DNA from 4 places in the Shinella sp. OV683 genome. Region 1 is predicted to be linked to each of the others. Evidence: predicted binding sites of a transcription regulator. Region 1 holds the regulator's gene; each other region holds the start of a gene.
The links. Region 1 encodes LexA, which represses DNA repair genes until DNA is damaged. Its sites were predicted from a motif close to TGTTCNNNNTGTGTTCNG; they were not measured.
Positions count from the first base shown of each region.

Region 2: ACXHRN_RS24995 (helicase-related protein) is a predicted target of LexA. The motif match lies at 856-873, and genes of this name have one in related genera.
Region 3: ACXHRN_RS06555 (ribonuclease T2 family protein) is a predicted target of LexA. The motif match lies at 4,216-4,233, and genes of this name have one in related genera.
Region 4: ACXHRN_RS18170 (glycosyl transferase) is a predicted target of LexA. The motif match lies at 1,105-1,122, and genes of this name have one in related genera.

Region 1 is NZ_CM173543.1:2,584,974-2,590,777, reverse strand. Features, by position in the region: gene ACXHRN_RS12365 (acyltransferase family protein) at 1-11, opposite strand, end outside; gene fcl (GDP-L-fucose synthase) at 43-975, opposite strand; gene gmd (GDP-mannose 4,6-dehydratase) at 979-2,052, opposite strand; gene lexA (transcriptional repressor LexA) at 2,345-3,067, opposite strand; gene ACXHRN_RS12345 (helix-turn-helix domain-containing protein) at 3,413-3,901, opposite strand; gene ACXHRN_RS12340 (hypothetical protein) at 4,165-5,804, shown strand, end outside.
Region 2 is NZ_CM173543.1:5,170,484-5,176,287, reverse strand. Features, by position in the region: gene ACXHRN_RS25000 (dihydrofolate reductase family protein) at 1-307, opposite strand, end outside; gene ACXHRN_RS24995 (helicase-related protein) at 1,104-4,283, shown strand; gene ACXHRN_RS24990 (RNA-binding S4 domain-containing protein) at 4,288-4,686, shown strand; gene fdxA (ferredoxin FdxA) at 4,845-5,183, shown strand; gene ACXHRN_RS24980 (CarD family transcriptional regulator) at 5,624-5,804, shown strand, end outside.
Region 3 is NZ_CM173543.1:1,367,924-1,373,727, reverse strand. Features, by position in the region: gene metF (methylenetetrahydrofolate reductase [NAD(P)H]) at 1-432, opposite strand, end outside; gene ACXHRN_RS06565 (ArsR/SmtB family transcription factor) at 434-1,447, opposite strand; gene ettA (energy-dependent translational throttle protein EttA) at 1,632-3,281, opposite strand; gene ACXHRN_RS06555 (ribonuclease T2 family protein) at 3,389-4,030, opposite strand; gene ACXHRN_RS06550 (alpha/beta hydrolase) at 4,398-5,345, shown strand; gene ACXHRN_RS06545 (DMT family transporter) at 5,345-5,804, shown strand, end outside.
Region 4 is NZ_CM173543.1:3,746,787-3,752,590, reverse strand. Features, by position in the region: gene ACXHRN_RS18175 (PA0069 family radical SAM protein) at 1-1,045, opposite strand, end outside; gene ACXHRN_RS18170 (glycosyl transferase) at 1,169-1,687, shown strand; gene ACXHRN_RS18165 (transcriptional regulator) at 1,690-2,007, opposite strand; gene glyS (glycine--tRNA ligase subunit beta) at 2,181-4,385, opposite strand; gene ACXHRN_RS18155 (GGDEF domain-containing protein) at 4,534-5,804, opposite strand, start outside.

The DNA.
Region 1 (5,804 bases):
GTGCCAGCCATTCATTCTATCCCGGATCTTCTTGCTTATGGTTCAGGCCTTGTTGGCCAGGAACCACTGGTAAACTGCCGCGATGCCTTCTTTAAGGCCGATCTTCGGAGCCCAGCCGGTGGCGCGCAGCTTTTCGGCGCTCATCAGCTTGCGCGGCGTACCGTCGGGCTTGGTCAGGTCATGCTCGATTCTGCCGTGATAGCCCACCGCTTCACAAACCATCTCGGTCAATTCGAGGATGGTTACATCCGTGCCCGAACCGACGTTCACATGGCCCGCTTCGGAATGCGTCTTCATCAGATGCACGCATGCATCGGCGCAGTCATCTACATGCAGGAACTCGCGCCGCGGCGTTCCGGTTCCCCAGATGGTGATCGAGGGTGCCTTGGCGAGCTTTGCCTCGTGCGCCTTGCGGATCAGCGCCGGCATGACGTGGCTGGAATTGAGGTCGAAATTGTCGCCAGGCCCATAAAGGTTGGTCGGCATGCCGGAGATATAGTCGTCGCCATGCTGCTTGCGATAGGCGTCGGCCAGCTTGATGCCGGCGATCTTGGCGATCGCATACCATTCGTTGGTCGGCTCCAGCGTGCCGGTCAGCAACGCATCCTCGGTAATCGGCTGCGGTGCAAATTTCGGGTAGATGCAAGACGAGCCGAGGAACATCAGCTTCTCGACGCCCGCCTTGTGGGCGCCGTGGATGATGTTGGCCTCGATCATCAGGTTGTCATAGAGAAAATCGGCGGGATAGCTGTCATTGGCGAGAATGCCGCCGACCTTGGCGGCAGCCAGAAACACCGCGTCCGGCTTGGTCTTTTCGATCCAGCCCAGCGTTGCTGCCTGATCGCGCAGGTCGGCGTCGGCACGCGAGGCCGTGACGACCTCGCAGCCTTCGCCTGCGAGCCTGCGGATGATTGCCGAACCGACCATGCCGCGATGACCTGCGACCCAGACCTTCTTGCCGGAAAGCGAATACATCGATCAGGCTTCTTTCATCACGGTGGCGGTCTGCATGACCTTGAGGTCTTCATTGACCATCTCGCGGCAAAGATCGCGCACGGACGTGTCATGGCTCCAGCCGAGCTTAGTATGGGCCTTGGTCGGATCACCGATCAACAGCTCGACTTCAGTCGGACGGAAATAGCGCGGGTCGATCTCGACCACGATCTTGCCGGACAAGATGTCGTAGCCCTTTTCGTCGACGCCTTCGCCGCGCCATTCCAGATTGATGCCGACATCTTCAAACGCCCAGGTGATGAACTGGCGGACCTCGGTGGTTTCGCCGGTCGCCAGCACATAGTCGTCGGGCTTGTCCTGCTGCAGCATCATCCACATGCCGCGGACATATTCGCGGGCATGGCCCCAGTCGCGCTTGGCATCGATGTTGCCGACATAGAGCTTTTCCTGCTTGCCGAGACGAATGGCAGCGGCAGCACGGGTGATCTTGCGGGTCACGAAAGTCTCGCCGCGCAGTGGGCTCTCATGGTTGAAGAGAATGCCGTTGGAGGCATGCAGGCCATAGGCTTCGCGGTAGTTGACCGTGATCCAGTAGGAGTAGAGCTTGGCGGCTGCATAGGGCGAGCGCGGATAAAACGGCGTCGTTTCCTTCTGCGGCACTTCCTGCACCAGGCCATAAAGCTCCGACGTCGAGGCCTGGTAGAAACGGGTCTTCTTCTCTAGCTTCAGGATTCGGATGGCTTCCAGCAGGCGCAACGTGCCGATGCCGTCGGCATTGGCAGTGTATTCCGGCGTCTCGAACGAGACGCGCACATGGCTCTGGGCGGCAAGATTGTAGATCTCGTCGGGCTGCGCTTCCTGAACGATGCGGATCAGGTTGGTGGAATCCGTCATGTCGCCGTAATGGAGGATGAAACGCTGGTCCTCTTCATGCGGGTCCTGGTAGATGTTTTCGATGCGGCTCGTGTTGAACGAGGAGGAGCGGCGCTTGATGCCATGGACGATATAGCCCTTGCTCAGCAGCAATTCTGCGAGATAGGCCCCATCCTGACCGGTGATGCCGGTAACCAGCGCTACTTTCTTATTGTTTTTGCTCAATAGAGTCTCCTGTCACACGCAATTGGATTGGGCAAGCCATCCATACCGCCTACCGCGCTAAGTGCGGAATCAGGCGGTAAAATGTCAAATCTCAAGGAAACCGCAGCCACACAGGCGAAAGTACAAATGCTTTCGCCATGATCCGCAATAATCTTCTGAAAAATTGAAAAGCCCCATGCGAATTTCCTTATCCGAGACGGGGAAATTTCGCAATCGCTGCAGCGTGCAAAGGTAAATGCGCAATATTACTCTCGCCGCCGCGTAATGGACGGCGAGGGACGCGCGTCACTGCTTAGTGATAGCGGCGGATCAGGCCGACAAGCTTGCCCTGGATCTTGACGCGATCGGGCCCGAAGATACGGGTCTCGTAAGCCGGGTTGGCGGCCTCGAGCGCGATCGATGCGCCCTTGCGACGGAAGCGCTTGAGCGTTGCTTCCTCGTCGTCGACGAGCGCCACGACGATGTCGCCGGGGCTGGCACTGGAGCCGTTCTTGATGATCACCGTGTCGCCGTCGAGAATGCCGGCCTCGATCATCGAGTCGCCCTTGACCTCGAGCGCGTAATGCTCACCGCCGCCGATCATGCCAGCGGGAACCGCGATGTCATGGGTGTTGTTCTGGATCGCCGAGATCGGCACGCCGGCGGCGATCCGCCCCATGACGGGAATGGACACCGAGTCGGAGCGATCGTCATTGGCGGGCGGCTTGGCAGCGACCGGCGCCGCCTGCGGCTTGCCGAGCGAACCTTCGATGACGCTTGGGGAGAAGCCGCGCTGTTGCGGCTTGATGCTCGCCGAATAGGCTTCCGGCAGCTTGATGACTTCCAACGCGCGCGCCCTATTTGGGAGGCGGCGGATGAAGCCGCGCTCCTCGAGCGCGGTGATAAGCCGGTGAATACCGGACTTCGAGGCGAGGTCGAGCGCATCCTTCATTTCGTCGAAGGAAGGCGGCACGCCGGACTCCTTCATCCGTTCGTGGATGAACAGGAGTAGCTCTTGTTGCTTTCTCGTTAGCATCGCAGCCCTCTCAGAATCGCGAAACAAATCTGGAACAAACACTATCTGTTCCATTTATGTTCTGCAAGGGCTTTAGATAAGGTTAATGATGATGGGGCGTTGTGTTGGAGGCGCGAAAGCTATTTGGGAATGGCTGTCAGAGCTATTCTGGAATGAAAATCCCTAGCGACGTCTGATTTTAAAGGGTTTTCCGGCAAAAAATAGGGTTGCCAATCGCGGCATTTGCCAACCTCAATTTTTCCATTCCAGCATAGCGATGAAGTGTTTGATTCCATTTCGTTTATTGGACAACCCAGTGCCGGAATAAATTGTAAACGTCAGTGATTGGTAAACCTATTGGTAAACCTAGCTTCTAAGCGCCTTACCGACGTCGATGAAAAACCACGCCACTTCAATTAGCTTGTCGTCATCGAGCCCTCCCCAAAGTCGCTGGATTATCTCGGCCTCGGAAGCTCCGTGCGACGCTTCGTCTCTAATATGGGAAAGTAGCCCTTCTTCAAGATCATTGAATTGTATACCCAACTTGGCAAAGTCGTGTGGTGCCAATGGCTGTGCGTAGGTCGAAGCCAGGCGGGCAAAGATTCTTGAGAGGCACGCATATAAGATCGCTTTCTCGCGTTGCACATGACCGAGCTGTTCCCACTCGTCGGCCGCAAATTCGGGGCCGGCCAGTTGTGCGATCTTTGTCCGAGCCTTGTTTGGCACAGCGCCACGTCGCCGCCAGTTCGCGATTGCCTGTTTAGAATAGCCAATTCGTGAAGCCAGTTCTTCATCCGTCTGGATGAGGAGCGCGGCTTTTAGACGTTCGATGAAAACCCGAACATGCTCATCCATTTTCTATTTGACACTCACGAAAAATGAAGTCATAGACTTCACTATGAAGTCTGAGACAACAAAACAAATAATTGCATCGCCCGGCTGCCATCTTTTTGCCGTGGTACGTGCTGGCTTTATCGCCCAAGGCACTTCACTCAGCAAGTGGTGTTCGCAAAACGGCATTTGTCGCGTGTGGGCATCCGATGTCCTTAAGGGAAAGCGAAATGGCCCAAGCGCGAAAAGACTGAGACTTCGTCTGATGAAGGAAGCGGGAGCTTTCAATGGCTAACTTCGTGGATGTCGACATACTCAGCCATGTTTCGGGTATCAGCAGACAGGCGGTTTGGAAGGCACTCAAGAATGGTAGTTGGTATGGCGCGGCGCTTGAAGTCCGGACCGCCTTCGGTCGGGGCGGCAACTCCGGCAAGCAATATCAGGTGAAGGTTTCGAGCCTTCCGGCGCATATTCAAGAGCGTTTAAAGGCCCTTCAGACCACCGATGAAGCCGTTTCAAAACTTCGTTTCGGTGATGCTGCGCAACTTGAGCGCAACTGGAAATACGATCTGATCAGCCGCGCCCTTGAACAGCCGAAGGGCAGTTCGGGCCGCAAGGCTGAGATCGACCGCCACCATGGACGCATCGTGCATGACTGGACAGGTCAGCCCACAAAGCTCTCCAAGTCCACACTTTATAAATGGATGCAGGATTTTGAGCTTTATGGGGTCCACGGTCTGACCAGCAAAATTCGGAAGGACAAGGGCGAAAAGAAGGTCTTCATAAGCCGCGCCTGGACGAATGCCGTCCCGTTCGATGATGCCATGAAATCCACAATCCAGCACGATCTGAAGCAATACGTTCGCAGCCTGATCAAAGGCGACGGTCAGTTCAAACAGACACTCGTCCTGACTTCAGAGAAGCTGAAGGAAATCACCGCCGCCTACGGCTTCCGTTTGAATGATACTACACGTGAAGAGCCCATATTCCGCATTCCACAGGCCTTTGTGCAGGAAGAGGCGCACTTCAAAGCTGTTGCGCGCCACCGCAAAGACCGAAAGGCTAGCGAGGACAACAAACCTCGCATACGCCGCACCACGGCCAATCTTGTTCCGATGGAAGTTGTGGTGATGGACGTTCACCATATCAACGTGGAGGTTCTTCGCGGTGATGGAAGCTATTCGACCCCAAAGTTGATCGCCTTTCACGACATTGCGACCAATCGCGTGTTCTGCGAGCTGATCCAATTCGATGACAGGGGCGGGGTCAGAAACAGCGATATCATAACGGCTTTCGTCAACATGTGCCAGCATCCGGCCTTTGGCGTTCCGCAATATCTTTATGCCGATAATGGATCGGAGTATGGCTTTGCGGACGATCTTGAGGATGCGCTTAAATTGGGAGCCAATGTAGTTGGCTTCAGTGGGCCGGAAGAGCGTAACCGTGTTATTCGCGCCAAACCGTACAATGCTGCCGCCAAACACGTTGAAGGCTGGTTCCGACAGTTCAATCAACAGCACGCGCGCCATATTCAAGGCTGGCGCGACGATGATCCGATGAACCCAAAGGTTCCCAAGCTCGGCAAGCGGCACGCGCCGTATCCCGGTGGATTTGACGGGTTCCGCGAAGAGTTTTTCAGCCACCTGACCGCATACGAACATATGCCGCAGAAAGGTGCACTGAAAACCTCGCCGGCGCTCGCTTTCGGTCAGCATGTTCGAAACGGTTGGAAAGCCAGCCTTCTCGATGCCGAACGGCTCCTAACAGTATTCACGCGCCCTGTGACGCGTATCGTTGATCGGCACGGCATTTCAATAAAGGACACACCGTGGATTTGCGACGGCTTGCTCGAGTTCTTTGGACGACGAGTGATTGCCCACGTGCCGAAATACCACGGCTTTGCCGAACTGCTAATCACTGACGAACA
Region 2 (5,804 bases), 2.6 Mb from region 1:
CTGCGGCAATCGCAGCAGGTTCGAGATCGGAAATCCGCACCTTGCCGGCAAGGCGTGCGGGCACACCGTCGGGTGCCAGCGACCGGCTGAGCACGACGACAGGCTTTGTGTAGGGCCATTCCTCGAATGAAATCACCTTTTCGTAGCTGCCCCGCCCCATAATCAGCCCATCCATGCCAGCAATGAAATCGCCATAGCCATAGTCGCCACCACCGGCGGAGAGGGCCGGCAGCCAATCAATGTCTCCGTTCCTGCGCGCTATGAAACCGTCGAGACTGGTTGCGATAAAGACATGGCCTTGCAGCATGAAAGCTCCTCCAAAGCGGCGCTGAATGGCTGTCAAACCCCGCCTGAGCATCTTCTCCGATATGGTTAAGAATTTGTTCTTGCACAATATATTGCAGTGAACAAAGCAGGAAACATGGCCGAGCCCTGATTCGTCAGCGATTCGTTCCATATTGGTTCACAGAGCCGGCCTGTATCAGGCAACGAGGCAAGAGATTGCATTTTCCGCACCTGAATCAGGACCATAGGGCGCAAAATCGAGCGATTCCCTCATTTCTGCGACTCGATATGGTTAACATACTCTTGCTGCACCATATGCTGTGGAGAACCAACAGGGAACACCGTGCCAACCGCGATTCGTCTGCGATTCGTTCCTCAAAGGTTCAGTGCACCTTATCTGTGCCGAGCTGAGGCAGAAGCCATCAAAGTTTACAATTGGTTAACCATATGTTGAATCTCGCTTTGACACGGTTTCCCGCAACTTTTGCCATCTTCCACAGCTTTCGTGTGGAATCATGTCAGGGATTCAGATCCTCGTAGCCATATTGGGTGAAACCACCACATCTTGCGGTGAACAATCCGGGAACGTCGGGGAGTCAGCGATTCGTCGCCGATTCGTTCCTACGCTGTTCCAATGCCTTCCGAATTGTTGATTTTTGCACTTACCACGGCGCTCAAACGGCCTATCTATGTGTCATCTCACCCCTTGCCGGATCCTGTCTTGCAATTGCAACAAAGGAGATGCAAGGAATGCCGCCCGGCTCGACAGCCAGGCAAGACAGTGAACCCTGGACTGGACCGATTTGAAATCCGATCCCATGACATTGAGCGGCCGCGGGGTAACTGCGGTGCTCGGGCCGACCAATACAGGCAAGACCCACTACGCCATCGAGCGGATGGTCGCCCATTCGTCGGGCATCATCGGGCTGCCGCTCAGGCTGCTTGCGCGTGAAGTCTATGGCCGGGTTGTCGAGAGGGTCGGCGTGGCCAATGTCGCGCTGATCACCGGCGAGGAGAAGATCTCGCCGCCGAACGCGCGCTTTTCCGTCTGCACCGTCGAAGCGATGCCCAACGAAACGCGCGCGGCCTTCGTGGCGATCGACGAAGTGCAGTTGGCCACCGATTTCGACCGTGGGCACATCTTTACCGATCGCATCCTCAATCTGCGCGGCCGTGAGGAGACCCTGCTGCTGGGCGCGGCGACGATGAAGTCTATTCTCGCCCATATCCTGCCAGGCATTCACATCACCGAGCGGCCGCGCCTGTCGCAGCTTTTCTATGCCGGCTCGAAAAAGATCACCCGCCTGCCGCGCCGCAGCGTCATCGTCGCATTCTCGGCCGACGAGGTCTATGCGATCGCCGAACTGGTCAAGCGCCAGCGCGGCGGTGCCGCCGTCGTGCTTGGCGCACTCAGCCCGCGCACCCGCAACGCCCAGGTCGCCCTCTATCAGGAAGGCGAGGTCGAATATCTCGTCGCCACCGATGCCATCGGCATGGGCCTCAACCTGGATGTCGACCACGTCGCGTTTGCCCAGGACCACAAATTCGACGGCTTCCAGTACCGAAACCTCAATGCCGGCGAACTCGGCCAGATCGCCGGACGTGCCGGACGCTACATGCGCGACGGCACCTTTGGCGTTACCGGCAACACACCGCCGCTCACCGATGAGTTGGTCGAGCGCATCGAATCGCACCATTTCGACTCGGTCAAGGTCATGCAATGGCGCTCCAAGTCGCTGGATTTCTCCACGCTTGCCAGCCTGCACGCCAGCCTCGACACCGCACCCCGCGTTCACGGCCTGACAAAAGCCCTGCCGGCGGACGATTTGCAGGCGCTGGAGCTTTTGTCGCGCGACCCCGACATTTTGCGGCTTGCCACGACGCGGGAAAGAGTGGAAAAGCTCTGGGAGATTTGCGCATTGCCGGATTACCGGCGGATCACCTCGCTGCAGCATTCCGATATGGTTGCGGCAATTTACAAGGACATTGTCCGGCACGGCGCAGTCGATGAGACGTTCGTGGCCGAGCAAGTCCGCAGGGCAGACCGCACCGATGGCGAGATTGACACGCTGTCAGCGCGTATTGCGCAAATCAGGACTTGGACCTATGTGTCCAATCGCCCGGGCTGGCTTGCCGATCCGGTACACTGGCAGGAAAAAACGCGCGACATTGAGGATCGCCTCTCTGATGCGTTGCATGAACGGTTGACCAAACGCTTCGTAGATCGCAGGACATCTGTGCTCATGAGGCGCCTAAGAGAGAATGCTATGCTGGAAGCTGAAATCAGTGTGAATGGTGATGTCTTTGTTGAAGGACATCATGTGGGACAATTGTCGGGCTTCCGGTTTACGCTGGTGGCAGGTGCTGACGGCCAGGATCTGAAGGCTGTGGAAAGTGCTGCGAGCAAGGCGCTTGCGCTCGAATTCGAGGCGCGCGCCGCACGTCTGCACGCTGCAGGCAATAACGATCTTGCGCTATCCAATGACGGCCTGGTGCGCTGGCTCGGCGAGCCTGTGGCACGGCTGACCGCATCCGACCACATCATGCGGCCGCGCGTGGTGCTGCTGGCCGACGAACTGCTGTCCGGCCACGCCCGCGAACATGTGCAGGCACGTATCGAGCGCTTCCTCAATCACCATATCGCCACGGTGCTGAAGCCGCTCGACGATCTGATCCGCGCCGAGGACCTGCAAGGCATCGCCAAGGGTCTGGCCTATCAGCTTGCCGAAAATCTCGGCGTGCTGTTCCGTCGCGACGTGTCGGAAGACGTCAAGACGCTCGACCAGGATGGTCGCGCTTCGATGCGCAAATATGGCATCCGTTTCGGCGCCTACCATGTCTTCATGCCAGCGCTTCTCAAGCCTGCGCCCGCCGAACTGATCACCCTTCTCTGGGCGCTGAAGAACGACGCACTGACCAAGCCGGGCTATGGCGATCTGATTCCGGCGCTGGCCGCCGGCCGCACCTCGATCGTCACCGATCACGCGTTCGAGCGTAATTTCTATCGTCTCGCCGGCTTCCGATTCCTCGGCAAGCGCGCGGTGCGCATCGACATTCTCGAGCGTCTGGCCGATCTTATCCGTCCGCTGCTGCAGTGGAAGCCAGGCGCGCCGTCGCGCCCGGAAGGCGCCTATGATGGTCGCCGCTTCGTCGCGACGCCATCCATGCTCTCCATCCTCGGCGCCACCGCCGACGACATGGAGGAAATCCTCAAGGGTCTCGGCTATCGCGCCGACAGCGTGACCGCAGAAGAGGCAGCAAGCCATCTGGCGGCAAACGCGCCGGCCGCTGCTGCACCGGCTGCTGCGGACACCACGGAAAATGCGTCGGCCGAGAGCGAAACATCCGACGATTCGGCAGTTGAAGCATCGGCGCACACGTCATCCGAGCCGGAAGGCGAAAGCACCGAAGTTGTTGCCGCTGCAGCAACTGAGGAGACGCCTGCGACCGAAGCAAGTGTTGAAGTCGCTCCGGCAGTTGAAGTGGTTGAAGCAGGCGCCGAAACGGCCGCTGCTGTCGAAGCTGAGGCGGCTCCCGCTGCTGAGGCCGTTGTCGAAGCTCCGCAGGAAGAAAAGCGTGTGCTGCTTTGGCGCCCGGGTGGCGGCAAGCCGGAAACCCAGCGTCGTCCCGGCGAAGGCCGTCGCGAGCAGGGCAACCGAGACAATCGCGGTGAAAACCGCGGCCCCAATGGCCGCGGCGGAGAGCGTACTGGCGAACAGCGCCAGCAGCCCCGCCAACAGCGCGGCGACGGACAGAAGGACCCGCGCCCGGCTGAAGCCCGCAGCGACCGGCCGCCACGTGGCGATCGTCCGCCGCGCTCGGATCGCCCGAACAACGAGCATCGTGGAGAAAACAAGCAATCCGGCCCCAAGCGCGACAAGCAGGATCGCGCCCAGCCGCAACGCTTCGATTCCAAGCCCCCGCGCAAGGACAAGCCGATCGATCCGGATTCTCCCTTCGCCAAGCTCGCGATCCTCAAGGAGCAGATGAAGAAGTAGTGACATGGCTGACCAGCCTCCGACCCAACGCCAGCGCATCGACAAGTGGCTGTTTTTCGCCCGTATCGCGAAATCCCGCACCTTGGCGCAGGAATGGGTCGAGGCCGGCCACGTCACCGTCAACGGTGAGAAGGTCAGGCGGTCGAGCGCCGATGTCCGCCTCGGCGACAAGCTCGAGGTCACGACACGCGAGCGCGACTATGTCGTCGTCGTCAAGGCACCTGGTGAACGACGCGGACCATTCGAGGAAGCGCGCCACCTCTACGAAGATCAGTCTCCGCCGCAGGTGAGGCGAACGCCCTTCGAACAGGCGCAACGCGATCCCGGCACCGGGCGACCGGAAAAGAAGGAACGCCGCGAACTCGACCGGCTTAAAAACGGCGGCTTTTTCAGTCAGGACTGACGCGAGGCCGAATTTGGCGAAATGCAGGTCAGACCTGCCTGGAATGCAATGCTGCTTTCCACGTCCCAGTTCTTGCAAAGACCGTGCAAAGCCGCTAGTGGACGAACAATTCTGGAGCATCGGCTCCGCAAACGCGTATCGAGAAGCTGGAGTGTCTCATGACATATGTCGTGACCGACAACTGTATCAAGTGCAAGTACACGGACTGCGTCGAAGTCTGCCCGGTCGACTGTTTTTACGAGGGCGAGAACTTCCTCGTCATCCATCCCGACGAATGCATCGATTGCGGCGTCTGCGAACCGGAATGCCCGGCCGAGGCGATCAAGCCGGACACCGAGTCCGGCCTGGACAAGTGGTTGAAATTGAACGCCGATTTCGCCTCGATCTGGCCCAACATCACCCAGAAGCGTGACGCCTTGCCGGAAGCCAAGGAATTCGACGGTGTTGAGGACAAGCTGGAGAAGTACTTCTCCGACAAGCCGGGCACGGGCGACTGATCCGACCTTGCCTTGCTACCGGCCCCGGGTCGCCTCTTGGCACCCCGTTCCTGATACGAACTTTACAGTTTGTTGACGGACTATTTGAGTTTTGAACGGGAATGAACGGTGCGGCTTTACCATCCCGGCAGAAGCCTTCCGGGCCTATTTGCCGCGGTCAAAGCAAATTATTGATTTCCACTGTTTTTTATGTTATTCAAGCCAGTACTGATCCCAGAGGGCATATTTGTGCCCAGACATCACGAAAGCTACGATCCCCAAATGCGGTCTTCTTGAAAAATGCGCCCGTTCGGTTGCCGGTTTTCATTTTGCCGTGTTGAAGGTTTGTTTGCGTTGTAAATGTGGGTCCAGTCCGAAAATCTTGGCGCCAACGCGCCGTTCCCCGGCCACCACGGCCGCACCCGGGCAACCGGAAGCATATTAGGGAGTTTGTGAGAAGCATGACAACCCAACTTAAGAAACCTTCGACACGCCAGGGCTTCAAGACAGGTGAATCGATCGTCTATCCGGCGCATGGCGTCGGCATGATCGTGACCATCGAGGAACAAGAAGTTGCCGGCATGAAGCTTGAGCTTTTTGTTATCGATTTCGAAAAGGACAAGATGCGCCTGAAGGTTCCGG
Region 3 (5,804 bases), 1.2 Mb from region 1:
CGGGTAGGCCGAGACGGAAATCTCATAACCGCCGAGCGCGGTCAGCGCCGCTGTCAGCTCGGCTGCATTGGCATAGCCGCCGGGATAGGGCTGATAGGCCGAGCCGACGCCACCCTGCGGATCGCCGCGAAGCGCCACGAAATGCCGGATGCCGGCCTCGCGGCATTCGGCAATTACGCGCTGGACATCGTCCTGGGTCGAGCCGACGCAGGTCAGATGCGACGCCGCTGCCAGCCCATGTTCGTGGATCAGCCGGCGAACCGTGGAAAGCGTGGTGTCGCGCGTCGTGCCGCCTGCGCCATAGGTCACCGAGACGAATTCAGGCTGCCATTGCTTGAGATCCTGAACCGCGCTTTCGAGCTGCAACTCCATCTCGGCATTCTTGGGCGGAAAGAACTCAAAGGAAATCTTGATATCGTTGTCGTTCTTCATGTTATGCCCTTCCAGCTGAAACCGCGGCCACAGGGGCGTTGGCAATTTCCAGACGCCGGTCGCGCGCCAGCCAGAGCGTGACGGTCAACGCTTCCTGGTCGCCTTGCGGCTTGAGATCGACAGTCTCGACCACATCGAGGCCAGCCTTCACCAGCCAGGTCTCCATCTGCGCATGCGAAAAGCCAAGGCGCGCGTGATGATGTTCGCCGCGCAGGTCGTCGAGGCCATGCGGGGCGAAATCGACGATCACCAGCCGTCCGCCGGGCCGCAACATCCGCGCCGCCTCTTCGATCGCAAGCTCCGGGTTTTCGAGGTAATGCAGTACCAGGTGGATCGAGACCAGATCGAACTGGCCGCCATCGAGCGGCAGGTTAAAGATATCGCCGAGGCGGATCGTCGCCTTGGTAATGCCTGACCGCTCGAGATTAGCGCGCGCCACCGCCAGCATCTCGCGGCTGGCATCCACGCCCGTACCATGCCGGTAGGTGCCTTCGAAGAGCTGCAGGAGACGTCCGGTACCGGTGCCAAGATCGAGGAATGCGTCGATCGGACGTTCGCCGACCAGCGCCTTGAGTGCGCGCTCGACCTCCGCCTCGCTGACATGCAGCTTGCGCAGATTGTCCCAGCCAGCAGCGTTGCGGCTGAAATAGGCTTGCGCCTTTTCGGCCCGCACCGCCCGCACCTGGGAAAGCCGCGACTGATCGCGCGTCATGACGGCATCGGCGCCCGAGGCTTCATCAATGATCTTGCGGACCAGGCCAGAGGCGTCGCCTTCGCGACGCAGACGAAACCACGCCCAGGCGCCTTCCTGATAACGTTTGATCAGGCCTGCTTCCGAAAGCAGTTTCAAATGGCGCGAAATGCGGGGCTGCGATTGGCCGAGAATTTCGGTAAGATCGGTGACGGTCAGGTCGCTCGAGGACAAAAGCACCAGAAGCCGCATCCGCGTCGGCTCCGCTGCCGCCTTGAGAATATCGACCAATGTGTCGAGAGAAAAGCCCTGTACCTTCGCCATAAGTCACCCAATCAAGATATAAAGATATCTTTATATGATTAGGCACATTGGCGCAAGTGGAAAATTGGATGGCGCTTTTCGAATGCTGCTGAAACGGCAAAGCCGGCCCTTTCGGACCGGCTTTCGCATAGCGATCTGACAGAATTGGCGCCCGAAAGGGGCGTCCAAAACCCGTCCAAGCAGATCAGCGCGTCAGGCGCTTGTAGGTCACGCGGCTCGGATTGATCGATTCGGCACCGAGGCGACGAACCTTGTCCTGCTCATAGTCTTCAAAGTTGCCTTCGAACCACTCGACATGGCTGTCGCCTTCGAAAGCCAGGATGTGGGTCGCCAGCCGGTCGAGGAACATGCGATCGTGGCTGATGATAATCGCGCATCCGGCGAACTTTTCGAGCGCATCTTCCAACGCACCGAGCGTTTCGGTATCGAGATCGTTGGTCGGTTCGTCAAGCAGCAAAACATTGCCGCCCGCTTTCAGCATTTTTGCCAAATGCACGCGGTTGCGCTGGCCGCCCGAAAGCGTGCCGACCTTCTGCTGCTGGTCGCCGCCCTTGAAGTTGAACGCACCGCAATAGGCGCGGGAGTTCATGTCGAACTTGCCAAGCTTGATGATTTCCGCACCGCCGGAAATCTCTTCCCAGACGGTTTTGCTGCTATCGAGAGCGTCGCGGCTCTGGTCGACATAACCCATCTGCACGGTGTCGCCGATGCGAATCGTACCGCTGTCGGGCTTTTCCTGGCCGGTGATCATCCGGAACAGCGTCGTCTTACCCGCGCCGTTCGGCCCGATCACGCCGATGATGCCGCCGGGCGGCAGCTTGAGCGACAGGCCATCGATCAGAAGTGTATCGCCGTACCCCTTGGATACGCCATCGAGTTCGATGACCACCTGCCCGAGGCGTTCGCTCACCGGAATGATGATCTGTGCTTCGCCCGGACGCTGCTTCTCGGCCGCGCTCACCAATTCATCGTAGGACTTGATACGGGCTTTGGATTTTGCTTGACGAGCACGCGGGCTGGAAGCGATCCACTCCTGTTCGCGCGAAAGCGCCTTCTGGCGGGAAGCATCCTCGCGGCCCTCCTGCAGCATGCGCTTGGCCTTGGCAGCGAGATAGGCGGTGTAGTTGCCCTCATAGGGAATACCGCGACCGCGATCGAGCTCCAGGATCCAGCTGGTGACGTTATCCAGGAAGTAGCGGTCGTGGGTGACCATCATCACGGCGCCGGGATAGGCGCGCAGATGCTTTTCAAGCCAGGCAATGGTTTCGGCGTCGAGATGGTTGGTCGGTTCGTCGAGCAGCAACAAGTCGGGCTGCGACAGCAGCAGCTTGCAGAGCGCGATGCGGCGACGCTCGCCGCCCGAAAGACTGGTGACTTCGGAATCACCCGGCGGGCAACGCAATGCATCCATTGCCATCTCCACCTGGGATTCGAGATCCCAGAGGTTCTGGGCGTCGATGACGTCCTGGAGGTGCGAGCCCTCTTCCGCCGTCTCGTCGGAATAGTTCATCATCAACTCGTTGTAGCGGTCGAGGATGGCCGTCTTGGCGGCCACGCCTTCCATCACATTTTCGAGCACCGTCTTGGACGGATCGAGCTGCGGCTCCTGCGGCAGGTAGCCGACAGTCGCGCCTTCGGCCAGCCAGGCCTCGCCGCTCCATTCCTTGTCCAGCCCCGCCATGATCCGGAGCACGGTCGACTTACCGGCGCCGTTGGGGCCGAGAATACCGATCTTGGCATCCGGATAGAAAGACAGGTGGACATTGTCCAGGACCTTCTTTGCACCATATGCCTTGTTGATGCCCGACATATGATAGATGAATTGACGTGCCATGCTAACCTCGATGAAACCGTATCCGTAATTTGCCCGGCTATGTAGGGCAAATCAGGCTGCGGGGCAATCGCAATCCGGGCTTTCGCCAAGCGCGTCACCAGCTCGGCCTATTGAAGGCCGGCTTCATCAACGACACCGCCCGGGCAACCGAACTTGGTTGTGCCCGCAGCTTCAATCATCACACCGAGATCCTGCTCACCCTCGTCCACCGCGCCGAGGCCGATCGTCAGGCCGGTGATCACCTGCCTGTCGCCGTCCTTGGCACAGCGCATCCTGATCCGCTCACCCGCCCCAGGGCCGAATGCGCTGTCGAATGCCTGCTGGATTTCGTCCTGCTTGAGAACCTTGCCGAGATTGCCCTCGAATAATGTCTGAACCTCAGAGCCGTTCAGCGCAGCAAGCAGCTTCAGTGCCCTCGCATAGTAGCCTGCTGCGACATCGCCCGAACAGGTACCGTGCTTGATCCATTCATGCCGGTCGAGGCCGGATTGCGTGCCCGGCATGGCGCGCGCAAGTTCCACCTTCAGCCCTTCGTCAAGCGCAAGTTCCGGCATATCGAGCCATTTGTGCTTCTTGTCTTCGGCCTTGAGCGCCTCGGGCACGCCGCAGTAACTCTTACGGATCTGCCATAGGCCATGCAGGGAAAACTGTCGTGCCTCCGCCCGTTCCGCAGCCTGATTCCGGCACTCCCGCAGACCCGGCCTGGTCTCGCAAAACCCGGAATGCCAGCTGACGCCGAGGATCATCATTGTCCTCCCGTCATTTTGCCTTTGTTCCGCCTTGTCGGTTGTATGGACAACCGGACCGTTCATTTCGATCGCCTGCCCTGCGGACGCGGGCAAGAAAAGACCAAAAAACAATAGGATAAATGCTGCACTTTGATACTGTCGAAATGCGATGCGGCACAGAAACATCACAGACTCCTAATGTACTACGGAACATTAACGGAACATATAGAGTATATTTTGGCAATTGTTTCAACCCAGAATTAAAAAATTTTGCATTTTTTTGCGACCGCGAAGGCTATTTGCAACCGCGAAGACGAAAATTGGCATCCTTCCCTCGGCCGACAATTCTGGATATGTGTGGTTGCCGCGACAGATCTGAGGGGAACAAATGGGCTTCATGACTGCAACTACGCATGGGAGCCCGACAGGTGCACTACTCGCTTTGCGCTGGGCCGAACCAACCTCCGCGCCCCAGGGCGTCATCGTCATCTCGCATGGCCTTGCCGAACATAGCGGCCGATATGGCCGGTTTGCGGATCACCTCGCCGCGCAAGGCTTCATGATCTATGCCCACGATCATCGCGGTCATGGCGCAACGCGGGCCGAGGGGGCGCCGATCGGCCGCTTCGCGCAAAAGAATGGCCCGCAATTGGTCGTCGACGATGTCATGGCTGTGCGCAATCTTGCGGCGGCCGAGAATCCGGGTCTGCCGATTATCCTGTTTGGCCATTCCATGGGCGGCATGATTGCCGCGGCCACGGCCGAGGCCCACCCCGACGCCTTCGATGGCCTGGCGATCTGGAATGCCGATCTCAATCCCGGCCTTGCCGGCAAGATGGGCCACCTGCTGCTGAAGATCGAGCGCGCGCTCAAGGGCTCCGATGTGCCGAGCGCCTTCGGTCCCAAATTCACCTTCCAGCAATGGGCCAAATCCGTGCCCGACCACATCACCGATTTCGACTGGCTGAGCCGCGACCAAAGGGAAGTCGAGGCCTATATCGCCGATCCGCTCTGTGGCTGGGACCCTTCAGTCTCAATGTGGCTCGATGTCATCCAGATGGCCGGCGAGGCGGGCTCCGTCACCGCACTCGGCCGGCTCAGCCGCACGATGCCCGTCAATATCGTCGGTGGCGGCCATGACCCGGCGACGTCGAATGGCGCAGCGATGGAATGGCTGGCAAGGCGAATGACGTCGATGGGTTTTCTCAATATCCACTTGACCCTCTATCCCGAGATGCGCCACGAGACGCTCAACGAGCTCGACCGGGACGATGCGATCAAGGCCTTCGCCGCCTGGGCCGACAGCGTCGTAAGCCGAGAATCCGGAATGCCCTGATGACAGACACCAGAACTGCCCCTTCCGTGCTTCCCAGCGCGGGCATCGTGCTGATGTGCGCCTCGGTTCTGACGGCACCGCTTATCGATGTGTTCTCCAAACTCTCAGTCGCCAGCATTCCTGCAGGCCAAGTCACGGCAGCGCGCTTCCTGTTTCAGGCACTGTTCGTGCTGCCATTCGTGGTGACGCGCGGCCCGCTTTTCAGCCGCTCTCTGCGCCAGACCTTCTTCCATTTCCTGCGCGGCCTGCTGATCGTCATCGGCATGACCGTCTACACCTATGCGCTGAAGACCATGCCGGTTGCCGATGCGATGGCGATCTTCTTTGTCGAGCCGGCCATCCTGACGCTGATGAGCGGCATCTTCCTCAAGGAACATGTCAGCCGTAACAAGATCATCGCCTGCGCCACCGGTTTTGGCGGTTCGCTGCTGGTCATCCAGCCGAGCTTCAGCCAGTTCG
Region 4 (5,804 bases), 1.2 Mb from region 1:
GATTGAGTTGCCACGCATAGGGGCCTTCGCCCTTCATGCGCTTGCCGAACTCGGCGTCGTAATCCTTGCCGCCGCGCATCGAACGTATCAGGCTCATCACATGCCGGTAGCGGTCGGGATAATTCCTCAGCAGCCAGTCGCGGAACAACGGACTCACCTCCAGCGGCAGCCTGAGCAGGATATAGTTTGCCTCAGTCGCACCGGCCGCCTTGCCGGAATCGAGGATGCGCTCCAATTCGTGATCGTTGAGCGCCGGGATCATCGGTGCAGCCATGACAGCAGTCGGCACGCCGGCCGAACTGAGCGCCCTGATCGCCTCCAGCCGCCGGGCGGGCGTCGAGGCACGCGGCTCCATCAGCCGCGCCAGCTTGCGGTCGAGCGTCGTCACCGACAGCGCCACCTTGGCAAGCCCGCGCTCGGCCATCCCGCTGAGAATATCGATGTCGCGCATGATCAGCGCCGATTTCGTCACGATCGAAACGGGATGGTTGGCAGCGGCCAGCACTTCGAGAATCTGCCGCATGATCCGCCATTCCTTCTCGATCGGCTGATAAGGATCGGTGTTGGTGCCGATGGCAATCGTCTTCGGCTTGTAGCCCGGCTTGGAAAGCTCGCGCTCCAGAAGCCTGGCCGCGTCCGGCTTGGCAAACAGCTTGGCCTCGAAATCCAGTCCTGCAGACAGGCCCATATAGGAATGCGTCGGCCGCGCGAAGCAATAGATGCAGCCATGTTCGCAGCCGCGATAGGGATTGATCGAACGGTCGAAAGGGATGTCCGGACTGTCGTTGCGGGCGATGATGCTGCGCGGCTTTTCCACCTGCACTTCAGTCTTGAATGGATCGAGGCTTTCCAGCGTCTGCCAGCCATCGTCGAGCACTTCACGTTCCTGCGGCTCGAAGCGGCCTGCCGGATTGATGCCGGCAGCGCGCCCGCGACGGCGGTCGATCTCGATCCTGAGGCCGCTTTCGGTGAGAAGACTATCGGCAATCTCTGCCGTATTGGCAGGCGCAAAAGCAGCCTGCCGCGCAAGCGACATGTTGATCATGGGTGTCTCCAGTGAGGCGATTCCTTGCCTCGTCCTGATTATTTTCCTATCGTGAAAAAGAGAACATTGCAAGAACAAAATCCATGACTCGCATTTTTCAAATCCTTCCTCTAAAGGTAAGCAATGCTGACTGTTTTGCTGGAATGCCGGGATAACGAGCCGGAACTCGCCTATACGCTCGCCGTGCTGGTGTCGGGTGCGGTGGATGGATTGGTGAGCGACGTGATCGTACTCGATCACGGTTCGCGCGATGGCTCGGCGGCCGTCGCCGATGCCGCCGGCTGCAAATTCCTGGAGAAATGGGACCTGCACGAAACGCTGCGCGCAGCGCGCGGCGAGTGGGTCATGCTGCTCGAACCCGGTGCGCGGCCGCAATCCGGCTGGATCGAGGAAATCCTCGAATATGCGTCCCTTGGCAAGTCGCCGGCGCGCTTTTCCCCGTCGCGCCGCTTCCGCCGGCCGTTCTTCAAGCGGCTGACATCGAGGGCAGGTGTGCTGGAACTCGGCTTCCTGATGCCAAAGCGCCAGGCTGCATCGCTCGCGCGGCCCGGCATGGACCTGACGGCGCTCGCCAGGGCATCATCGGTGAAAAAACTGCGTTCGGAACTGATCCCCGCCTGGGTCATCCGGCAGGGTCGTTAGGCTTAGGCCGCCGCGTCGACCGCGAGGTGGATGCCCTGTGTTTTCTGCAGCACGGCCAGCACCTTGAACAGACTTGTTGCGCGCGGATTACCGCTTTCGCTGAACATCCACATCAGGCTTTTCTCCGGCAATCCGGTCTGCGAAGAGAGGTCCGCAAAGCCGATCGTGGCGTCGATATAATCCCACAACACGCTCTTTGCAGTGAGCAGATCGTTGCTCAACAACGCTTCGACTGCTTCGGACAGCAGCGCGAACCGGAACGCATAGTCGGACTGCAGGCGGGCCCTGATTGTATTTTTAACGTCATTTGGCAGCGCCATCGCGATCATCCTGCGAGCAAATCATTTCATCCTCAGCACATATAGGTGCGAGTTGGTCGCATTCACGGCAGCATTGTAAAAAAATGTAACTTATCTGGGCGAATTATCGCAGCGCGCTGGTGCCTGTGGCCATCGCGCTACACCTCAAGACCGGCGGTGCCGCGGGACTTGTATCATCCCGAAATCTTCGAGAAATCCGCCACCGCACCCGTCGCGCTGCGAATTGCCGCCAGCAGAGCCAGGCGGTTGGCGCGGATATCGGCGTTGTCGTCATTAACGAGCACATCGTTGAAGAACGTGTCGACCGGTCCGCGCAGCTTCGAGAGTGCTTCCATTGCGCCTTCGAAGTCTTCACGGGCCACGGCTTCTGCCGCACCCTGCGAGGCCACGACGATGGCCGAATGCAGCGCCTTTTCGGCGGGTAGCGTCAGCAGCGACAGATCGATGCGATCGGCGACCACGGTGCCCTTCTTCTCCTCGGCGGCCAGCAGCTGTGTCGCGCGCTTGGTGCCTGCCAGCAGGTTCTTGCCGTCTTCTGTGTTTATGAATGCTGCCAATGCCTGTGCACGAAGAGTAATCGACAAAATGCGCTTGGTATTTTCCATACCAGGCATCATCTGTTCACGCCGCGTGCCCATATCGAGCACAGCATCAACGAAGTCCGGGCGAATGCCATCATCCTTTAGCTGGACTTTCAGCCGCTCCCCAAAAAATACAGCAAGTTCGAAGGAGACCATGACCGGATCACATGCCGGAAATTGCTTCGCGTGGTGGAATGCGACCAGCAGAATATCGAGATCGATGCGATTATCAAGAATCAAGCTAATCACACCCAGCGCCGCTCTTCTCAGTGCATAGGGATCCTTCGAGCCGGTCGGCTTTTCGTCAATCGCCCAGAAGCCCACCAGCGTATCCAGCTTGTCAGCGAGTGCGACTGTGATAGACACCGGATCGGTCGGCACGCGGTCGGACGGGCCATTAGGCTTCCAGTGTTCTTCGATCGCTGCTGCCACCGATGTATCTTCGCCCTGCAGCAGCGCGTATTTGCGGCCCATCAGGCCCTGTAGCTCAGGGAATTCACCGACGGCTTCGGTGCGCAGGTCGGCCTTGGCAAGTACCGCGGCGCGATCAACCTTGATCGGGTCGGCCTTGGTCACTTTGGCGAGTTCCGCCGCCAGGCCGCGAATGCGTTCGACGCGGGCGCCCTGGGTGCCCAGCTTCGCCTGGAACGTGACATTGAGGAAGTCGAGCTTAGCCATCCGCTGGTCGAGCGGCTTCTTGAGATCGAGGCCGAATTTGGCGGCCGATGCGGCGAGATCCTGAAGATCCGGCAGATCCCCCTGGTCGCGCTTGTAGAAATGCAGCGCATCCGACAGACGCGCACGCACGACCTTGCCATTGCCGTGGACAATTTCCGCGCCGCCATCCTTGGCCTCGATGTTGGCGATCAGGATGAAGTGGTTGGACAGTTCGAGGTGTTCGCCCGATGCGCCCGGCTTGGCGACGACGAAACACTTCTGGTTGGTCTTGATCGTCAGGCGGATTATCTCAGCCGGGATCTTGAGGTAGTCTTCCTCAAACGTGCCCATCAGCACTTGCGGATATTCGACGAGGCCCGAGACCTCTTCCAGCAGACCTTCGTCCTCGACCAGTTCAAGACCGGAGGCGAAGGTGATGTTGCGGGCGTCGGTGAGGATGATCTCCTTGCGACGTTCGGCATCGAGAATGACCTTGGCCTTTTCGAGGCTCGAAACGTAGTCGGAGAACCGTTTGACGGTGATCGCGCCCGGTGCATGGAAGCGGTGGCCGTAGGTGATGTTCGACGCAACGATGCCGTCGACCTCGAAGGGGATCACAGTGGGCTCGTCGTGTTCCGCGCCAAAGGTGCAGATGATCGATTGCAGCGGCCGCACCCAGCGCAGGCTGCCGGGCCTGGCGGAAGCGGCGCCGGAGCGCATTGCTTTTGGCCAGGGGAAATTGCGGATGATGCCGGGCATCACATCGGTGATGATCTCTTCGGTCGAGCGGCCCGGTTTGGAAATGATGGCGACGTAGAAGTCGCCCTTCTTCGGGGCGTTGCGCGTCTCTGCCTGGTCGAGCGAGGTGAGCCCGGCACTGCGCAAAAAGCCGTCGATCGCCTGTTGCGGTGCCGATGTGCTCGGCCCCTTCTTTTCTTCGCGCACTTCGGCGGAGCGGGCTGTCAGGCCACGAATATCCAGCGTCAGCCGGCGCGGCGTCCAATATTCGCGCGCACCCTCATAGGTCAGTCCTGCCTCGACCAGCGCATCCGTGAGCAGCTTCTTGAGGTCGCCGGCAGCCTTGCGCTGCATGCGGGCCGGGATTTCCTCGGAGCGGAGTTCAAGCAGAAGATCGGGCATGGGAAAGAGCTTTCGGTCGGACATCACTTCAGGAGCCGGAACTAGCAAGTTCCGGCGTCAATGTCATCCGGGAATTCGCGACAGTGCGGGTTGGCGTAAGGCCGCTGGTGATGTCCCTGATGTCGATCGCTCGGATCGCAAAAGCGGCTTAAATGACAAGTCGGTTGCGACCGGCATTCTTGGCGGCATAGAGCGCCTTGTCTGCGCGCGAAACCGTGGCTTCGACGGTGGCTTCATCAGAATCGCGCATCGCTCCACCAACACTCACGGTGACCTGTAACTGGACATCCCCAATCTCGAAGGGCACGCAGTTCACTTCTGCCAGCAGCCGTTCCCCGACATCTCTCGCCACGCTTGGCGTGGCACCCTTCAGCAGGATAGCGAACTCCTCGCCCCCAAGGCGCACCAGCAGATCGTCAGGCCTGATGGCGTTGCGACACCGGCGCGTGAACTCGCTCAGCACCAGGTCGCCCGCACCATGCCCATGGGTATCGTTGATCTTCTTGAAGTGATCTATGTCCAGCATCAGGACCGCGCCCGATGCGGACGAAAGAGAATCTGCCGCGTAAACCCTCTCGGCCTCTTCAAAGAACCGGCGGCGGTTCATCGCCCCAGTCAAAGGATCGGTTTCCGCCAGCGTTTTCAGCTCCCGCGCATAGGCACGTTCCGTGGTCACATCGAGATAGAGATTGACGTTGAAGTTGCCGATGGTGCGGTGACGGAACTGGATCGTGCGGCGCCCGCCGCCCTTGACGGCCACGTCGAGATCGAACGGCGTCATCTCGCGATCTTCGGCTCTCGCTGCAGCGATCGACGTTTCCCATTGCGACTTTGCAAACTCACGATAGTCCGGGTCGGGATAGGCAAGCCGCCACCAATCCTCGATGCTTTCGATCTCGTCGGGAGAATAGCCGAACAGTTCGCAGAAATGCGAGTTGGCAAATTGAATCTGGTCTTCGGTACTGGAAATTTCAAAGCCGAACGGCACCCAGTTCAGCATGGCTATGATATTTTCCTGCCAACCCGCCAGTGCGACCGACCCTTGCGGTGGCGCATCGGTGAAGGTGAAGAGGCGCACGGCTTCGCCCTCGACGACCAGCTTGGTGACCTGCACCATCAACAGCCGCTCCTGCTGGTCGATGACGGCGCGCACGAGGAAGGGCTCGCCGGGTGCGCCCACCGGCGCGTTGCTCCAGATCTGGCCCAGCATCTGCGTCGCTTCGTTGCCAACCAGAAGCTCCACGGATGCTCCGGCAAAGGCGTCTGCGTCGATGCCAAAGAACACTGCGGCATTGCGGTTGGCGCCGCGAATCACCAGCGCCTGCTTTTCGACCACCACCAATGGGGCGCCGACACAGTTGATCCAAAAATCGAGTTCCTCACGCGTCTTGCCGAACAGCTCGGAGCCTGCCTCGCGCG